Regions from separate parts of the Bradyrhizobium sp. Leaf396 genome, predicted to be linked through region 1. Evidence: riboswitches for the same ligand, from Rfam matches in the RefSeq annotation. Region 1 holds a riboswitch; the other holds the start of a gene.
What was found. A riboswitch is a leader RNA that binds a small molecule or an ion and turns the genes downstream of it on or off. The one in region 1 is predicted to bind glycine.
Positions count from the first base shown of each region.

Region 1 (3,819 bases):
CGCAATCGAGATCGACGGCTCGACGCGCTGGCCGATCATCTTCATCACCGGCAGGTTGGAGATCAGCGAAGTCCCGAGGTCGCCGTGCAGCAGCTTGTTCACCCAGGTGACGAACTGCACGATCAGAGGCTCGTTGAGGCCGAGCGAGGTGCGGATGCGCTCGAGCCGTTCCGGCGTTGCGTTGTCGCCGGCGAGAATCGCCGCGGGATCGCCCGGCGTCAGCCGCAGCAGCAGGAACACGAACAGGGCGACCACGCCCATCACGGGTACCGCGGCCAGAACGCGGCGAACAAGATAACCTAGCATGCACCTATCTCCGGCTGCGGAACTTGTGGGGCCCTGGGGCGCCTGTGAACTCTGTCGTGTCTATCATGCCTACCACATAGGCTGGAAAGGTCGCCCGGACACGCCGCCCTCTCGGGCAAATTGTGTGCCAAGGCTTGCGCTGGAGCAAGAGGACGGCATGTCTCGGGCGCCGGCCACTCAGGATGCCTGCCGTAGTTCACGCTCAACCCCAAGTGAAGGTACCGTCGGCGGCGCGTTGAGTCCGCGCCAACCGTCGATGGTCTGGGCAATCATCTGCGCCGTCGCCGCCGATAAAGTCCAGCCGAGATGGCCGTGGCCGGTGTTGAAGAAGACCCCCGGTATCCGCCCTGCGCGCACGACCGGCATCATGTTCGGCATCATCGGGCGCAGCCCGGCCCACGGCACGACGCGCGAGGTCTCGACCGCGGGGAAGTTGATGCGCACCCAGTCGATCAGCGGCTGCACGCGGTCGGCGCGGATGTCGCGGTTGAAGTCGTTGAACTCGGCGGTGCCGGCGACGCGAAAGCGGTCGGCGCCGAGCCGGCTGGTGACGATCTTGGCGGCCTCGTCGAGCAGGCTGACCGTCGGGGCGGCGTTGCGGCTTTCGGCGGTGTCGAGCTGCACGGTGATCGAGTAGCCCTTCACCGGATAGACGTTGACGCGCTCGTCGAGCAGGGCGGCGAAGTGCCGGCTCGCAACGCCCGCGCAGACCACGACGCCGTCCGCCTTCAGCATGCCGCGGGCCGACGCGCCGGCATCGCTCGCGGCGAGATCGGCCCAGCCGATGACGAAGCCGCTGCCGGCACGTGCGATCGAATCGATGTTGGCTTCGTGAACGAAGGTCGCGCCGCGCCGCTTGCAGGCTTCCGCCAGCCCGCGGGTGAACTTGTGGATATCGCCGGTGGCATCCGACGGCGTGTAGAAGCCGCCATAATAGTCGTTGCGCAGCGTCGGCTCGATCGCGCGGATCTCGTCCGGAGTCACCGGGCGGCGGTCGAGGCCGCCTTCCTGCAGCAGCGCGTTGACGCGCAGACCGGATTCGAAGCCGGCCTTGTCGCGATAGATGTGGAGGATGCCGCGGCGTTCGAGATCGAAGTCGATGCCCTCGCGCGACGCGATGTCGAACAGGTGCCGGCGCGCTTCGATCGCGAGCCGCGTGGTCTCGATCGTGTTGGACCGGTAGTTGCCGATATTGGCGACGAACTCGCTCATCCACGAATATTTGTGCCAGTTCGGCCGCGGGTTCATCAGCAGCGGCGCGTCGCGCCGAAACATCCAGCGCAGGCCCTTCAGGATCGTCGCGGTGCTGTTCCACACCTCGGCATTGCTGGCGGAGAGCTGTCCGCCATTCGCAAAGGACGTCTCCATCGCAGCGTAGCGGTGCCTGTCGAGCACCGTCACCTTGTAGCCGCGTTCGAGCAGGGCATAGGCGGTCGTGACGCCGGTAATGCCGGCGCCGATGATGGCGAGATGAGTCATGATGAGGTTCGGGGCTCCCGTGTTTAGAGTCGGCTAACCGCCGGCCGAAAGGCCGTTGGCGGCGCCCCATCTGTCACGGTTACCTGAGAGCTTGATCCGCTGCGGATCTCGCAACGGACTATCCCCTTCGGTGGACGTCGCGATTGCCTGAAATCGCGCCGCCTCTCTCCAGATCGTCCTGACGAAACGGTCCTTTTGCCTGAGAGTTTCCGGGGCGGTTGCTCCGTCGGCGCCGCAACGAAGGCTTAGAACCTTCGTCGCGATCTCTCCCGCATCGTCGCGTGGACGGCCGAGCAGTACGATACGCCTCATTTTTAGACAAGGCTAAATTTCGACCGCGACTGCCAATGCATTGTGCAGTGCAAAGTTGATTCAATTTATTCTAACGTCGCCAGCAGCCCGGCCATCAACCGGCCGCGCTCCACCAGGCTCTCGACCTCGATGAACTCTTCGAGCGTGTGGCCATTGCCGCCGCGCACGCCGAGACCATCGAGCGTCGGGATTCCCATGGCACCGGTGAAGTTGCCGTCGGAGCCACCGCCCGAGCTTGCATGTGGCAACTCCATGCCAAGAGACTTCGCGATGCCGCGCGCCTTCTCATAGAGCGCCATGGTGCCGGCATCCGGCTCCCAGACCGGACGCGTGACGCCGCGCGTGACCTTGAAGGCGACGTCGTTGTTGGTGCCCGAAAGCGCAAGCATCCTCTCGACGCCGCGGTCGAGATCGGCCTGGCGCTTGGCCATGGAGAGCGCCTCGCCCGTCGCGGTCGTGGCAACACAATTGACCCATTGTCCGCCGTGGACGACACCGACCGAGAAGGTGCAGTCCTCCGTCGTCATTGCGTCGATCGCGAGGATCTGCCGGGCCATCTCGCGGATCGCCGAGCGTCCTGCCGACAGCGTGGCACCGGCGTGACTCGGCCGTCCCGTCGCCTCGAGATTGAAGCGTGCGATGGCGTAGCGTCCGGTGGTGACGCCGTTGTCGGCACGGCCGGGCTCCGGCACCAGCACGTATTTGTTGCGCGCGGCCTCAGCCTCGATGATGTCGCGGGTCGAAGGCGTGCCGACCTCCTCATCCGGCGTGAACAGCACGGTGATCGGCAGCGGCGTGGTGAAGGAGGCGCGCGCCAGTTGCCGGATCGCTTCCAGCGAGAGGTAGTTGCCGCCCTTCATGTCGTAGATGCCGGGGCCGTAGCACTTGTTACCCTCGCGCCGCCATTTCAGCTTCTCGATGGTGCCGACCGGGTGGACGGTATCCATGTGCCCGGCGATCAGGATGCCCGGCTCGCCCTGCTTCGGATGGGGAAAGCGCGCGCGGATGACGCCGCCAAAACCCTGCCGGCCGGCGATGCGTTCGATCGTCGCACCCATGATCGCCATATCCCGCGCTGCGATATCAAGCATGCGGTCCACCGCACCTGCGTCCCAGGTCGGGCTCTCGCATTCGACCCAGCCGCGCAGGCCCTCGAGCATTGCCTCGGAATCAAAGGGGAGATTGGCAGGATTCATCTTAATGTCTCTCAAGCTTCGAAAGGTGGAACGCGCATTGCATCAGCGCGGGGCGGGACAAGCGGAGGGTGTTGTAGAGCTAAATCGATCTTTGTGGAGCCCGTGCGCGCGCCGCGAGGGCTTGCAACGAAACCGGATTGACGCGCTCGGCACGGTCTGCAAGTCTCGAAAAGACAAAGGCATTGCATGAAGTTAGTTCGCCCAACGAATGAACCTCATGCTTAACCAATAGCCTGCCTTTGAACAGTTTCACGTCAGGAGAACTTTCTATGTTTCACTTCATGCGCCGGGGGCCTCGCGCATTCGCCTCCAAACTTGCGCTGTCGGTCGTCGCGCTTTCGACCGCGCTGGTCTCGCCCGTGCTTGCCGCCGGGAAGACCATTACGGCCGTGATGCATTCCGATCTCCGCATCATCGACCCGATCTTCACCACGGCCTACATCACGCGCGACCATGGCTATATGGTCTACGACACGCTGCTGGCCACCGATTCAAGCTTCAAGGTCCAGCCGCAGATGGCGGACTG
Region 1 is NZ_LMQJ01000065.1:193,562-197,380, reverse strand. It holds gene ASG57_RS33900 (ABC transporter permease) at 1-306, opposite strand, end outside; gene ASG57_RS33895 (D-amino acid dehydrogenase) at 484-1,785, opposite strand; glycine riboswitch at 1,854-1,959, opposite strand; glycine riboswitch at 1,963-2,067, opposite strand; gene ASG57_RS33885 (M20/M25/M40 family metallo-hydrolase) at 2,163-3,293, opposite strand; gene ASG57_RS33880 (ABC transporter substrate-binding protein) at 3,563-3,819, shown strand, end outside.

Region 2 (3,819 bases), 130 kb from region 1:
CGTTCGATGGCAGCACGCCATCCGAGACAAGGAAGGCCGAGGAGCGCAGATGGTCGGCGATGACGCGGAACGAGGCCACGGTCTGCTCGTTCGGCCCGGTGCCGAGCGCGGACGACGTCGCATCAATCAGGTTGCGGAACAGGTCGGTCTCGAACACGCTCTCGACGCCCTGGAGGATGCAGGCCATGCGCTCCAGGCCCATGCCGGTGTCGATCGAGGGACGTGGCAAGCCCACGCGCTCCTCCTTCGTCACCTGCTCGTATTGCATGAACACGAGGTTCCAGAATTCGAGGAAGCGGTCGCCGTCCTCTTCCGGCGAGCCCGGAGGCCCGCCCCAGATGTGCTCGCCGCGGTCGATGAAGATCTCCGAGCACGGGCCGCACGGGCCGGTGTCGCCCATCGCCCAGAAATTGTCCGAGGTCGGAATCCGGATGATGCGGTCCTCGGAGAAGCCTGCGATCTTCTTCCACAGGCCCGCCGCCTCGTCGTCGGTGTGATAGACCGTGACCAGCAGCTTGTCCTTCTTCAGCCCGAACTCGGTCGTGATCAGCTTCCAGGCCAGCTCGATCGCGCGCTCCTTGAAATAATCGCCGAACGAGAAATTGCCGAGCATCTCGAAGAAGGTGAGGTGGCGCGCGGTGTAGCCGACATTGTCGAGGTCGTTGTGCTTGCCGCCGGCGCGCACGCACTTCTGCGAGGTGGTGGCGCGCTGATAGGGCCGCTTCTCGACGCCGGTGAAGACGTTCTTGAACTGCACCATGCCCGCATTGGTGAACATCAAGGTGGGGTCGTTGCGCGGCACGAGTGGCGAGGACGGCACGATCTCGTGGCCGTTCTCGGCGAAGAAGTTCAGAAAGGTCGACCTGATCTCGTTGACGCCGCTCATGTTCATCCAATCGGGTGTGCTTGGACCCGCTGTCCTGCCGTCCAAACCTGACGTTTCGGCTGATATCTGCGGGCCAAAGCGCTTTTAGACAAGGCCAGCTTCGCTGTCCAGAAACTGTGCAGAGAGATCAGAGGGTTGCTGCAGGCGCGCAATCCCGTTGAAAGACGCGCGTGTCGCGTTGACAGGCTTGGCCGGCTTGTGGTCTCTACCCATCTGTATCGTACGGCCACGTCGGGAGAGATCGGCTTTAGGCAGCCGGCGCCGAAGGAGCAACCGCCCCGGAAACTCTCAGGCAAAAGGACCGCGTGGCTTTGACAGCATCTGGAAAGAGGCGCCGACGGGCATAAGGCCCGGACTGCGTCCGCCGACGGGATAATACTCTCAGGCACAGCGACAGATGGGGCTTCGACCGGTGTCCTCAGGGAATCCTCCCGGGGGAACCGCCGAGGGCCCCTGTGATGCTAGCGCACGACCAAGACTCCCTGAAGCGTACCCCCCTCTACGATCTCCACGTGTCCCTGGGCGGCAAGATGGTGCCGTTCGCCGGCTATGACATGCCGGTGCAGTACCCCGCGGGCGTGCTGAAGGAGCACCTCCATACCCGCAGCAAAGCCGGCCTGTTCGACGTCTCCCACATGGGCCAGATCGCGCTCCGGCCGAAGTCGGGCAAGGTGGAGGATGCCGCCCGCGCCCTGGAGCGGCTGGTGCCGCAGGACATCGTGGCGATCCCGCCCGGACGCCAGCGCTACGCCCAGTTCACCAATGCGGATGGCGGCATTCTGGACGATCTCATGGTCGCCAATTTCGGCGATCACCTGTTCCTGGTCGTCAACGCCGCCTGCAAGGAGCCGGACGAGGCGCATCTGCGCGCGCATCTCTCCGGTGACTGCGTCATCGATTCGCTTGCCGACCGCGCGCTGATCGCGCTGCAGGGGCCAAAGGCGGAGTCAGCGCTGGCGAAATTGTGTGCAGCGGCTCCTGCCATGACGTTCATGGACGCAGGCCCGCACGAGGTCGCCGGCATCAAGTGTTTCGTCTCGCGGTCCGGCTACACCGGCGAAGACGGGTTCGAGATTTCGGTCCCCGCTGCGGACGCCGAGCGGCTCGCTCGAACGCTGCTCGACGATCCCGACGTGCTGCCCATCGGCCTCGGGGCTCGCGACAGCCTGCGGCTGGAGGCCGGGCTCTGCCTCTACGGCCACGACATCGACACCGCGACCACGCCGGTCGAAGCCGCGCTGGAATGGTCGGTGCAGAAGAGCCGCCGCTCCGGCGGCGCGCGGGCCGGCGGCTTTCCGGGTGCGGAAAGAATCCTCGCCCATTTCGATCAGGGCGCGTCCCGACGCCGCGTCGGCCTCCGTGCCGAAGGCCGCGCGCCGGTGCGCGAAGGCGCGCTGCTGTTTGCGAATGACGCCGGCGGCGAGCCGATCGGCAAGGTCACTTCGGGCGGCTTCGGCCCGAGCCTGAATGCGCCGGTCGCAATGGGCTACGTTCCCGTGGGCCTCGCCGCGCTTGGCACGAAACTGTTCGCCGAGGTGCGCGGCCAGCGCCTTCCCGTGCAGGTCGCGGCCATGCCCTTCGTGAAAAACACCTACAAACGCTGAGGATCAACAATGACCACGACGCTGTACACCTCCGACCACGAATGGCTCGCGATCGACGGCGATATCGCCACCGTCGGCATCACCGACTATGCGCAGCAGCAGCTCGGCGACGTCGTGTTCGTCGAATTGCCCAAGGTCGGCCGCGCGCTGAAGAAGGCCGAAGCCGCCGCCGTCGTGGAGTCGGTCAAGGCCGCGTCCGACGTCTACGCGCCCGTAACGGGTGAGGTGCTGGAGGCCAACGAGGCGCTCGCCGCCGAGCCGGCGCTGGTGAACTCGGACGCGCAGGGCAAGGCCTGGTTCTTCAAGATCAGGATCGCCGACAAGGGCGAGCTCGGCGGCCTCATGGACGAAGCCGCCTACAAGGCGCACACGGCGTAAGGACGATGGAGCAAGCGATGACCGCGCACCGCAAGACCAACGGCGACACCGCCGCCAGTTTCGTTCGCCGCCACATCGGCCCATCGGCGCGCGATGTCACCGCCATGCTTGAGACAGTCAGTGCCAAGAGCGTCGATGCGCTGATGGCGGAAACGCTGCCGGCCTCGATCCGGCAGGCCGCCCCGCTCGATCTCGGCAAGCCGCTCAGCGAGACCGAGGCGATCGCGCACATGACCGAGCTTGCGCGCCGGAACCAGGTCTTCACCTCGCTGATCGGCCAGGGCTATTCCGGCACCATCCTGCCCGCGGTGATCCAGCGCAACATCCTGGAGAACCCGGCCTGGTACACCGCCTACACGCCCTACCAGCCCGAGATCAGCCAGGGCCGGCTGGAAGCGCTGCTCAACTTCCAGACCATGATCTGCGACCTTACCGGGCTCGACGTCGCCAACGCCTCGCTGCTCGACGAAGCCACTGCAGCGGCCGAAGCCATGGCGCTGGCGGAGCGGCACTCGCCCGTGAAGGCGAAGGCGTTCTTCGTCGACAAGGACGTGCATCCGCAGACGCTGGCCGTGATGCGCACCCGCGCCGAGCCGCTGGGCTGGCAGTTGATCGTCGGCGATCCCCTCACTGACCTCGACAAGGCCGACGTGCTCGGCGCACTGCTGCAATATCCGGGCTCTTCCGGCGCATTGCGCGATCTCAGGCCGGCGATCGCCACGCTGAAGGCCAAGGGCGCGCTGGCGATCGTTGCCGCCGACCTGCTGGCGCTGACGCTGCTGGCTTCGCCCGGCGAGCTCGGTGCCGACATCGCGATCGGCTCGGCGCAGCGTTTTGGCGTGCCGATGGGCTATGGCGGACCGCACGCGGCCTATATGGCCGTGCGCGATGCACTGAAGCGGTCGCTGCCCGGCCGCATCGTCGGCCTCTCCGTCGATTCCCGCGGCGCGC
Region 2 is NZ_LMQJ01000065.1:326,509-330,327, forward strand. It holds gene alaS (alanine--tRNA ligase) at 1-886, opposite strand, end outside; glycine riboswitch at 1,109-1,199, shown strand; gene gcvT (glycine cleavage system aminomethyltransferase GcvT) at 1,345-2,490, shown strand; gene gcvH (glycine cleavage system protein GcvH) at 2,500-2,868, shown strand; gene gcvP (aminomethyl-transferring glycine dehydrogenase) at 2,886-3,819, shown strand, end outside.
Region 2: linked by a shared signal. The riboswitch ahead of gcvT (glycine cleavage system aminomethyltransferase GcvT) and the one ahead of ASG57_RS33895 (D-amino acid dehydrogenase) in region 1 are both predicted to bind glycine.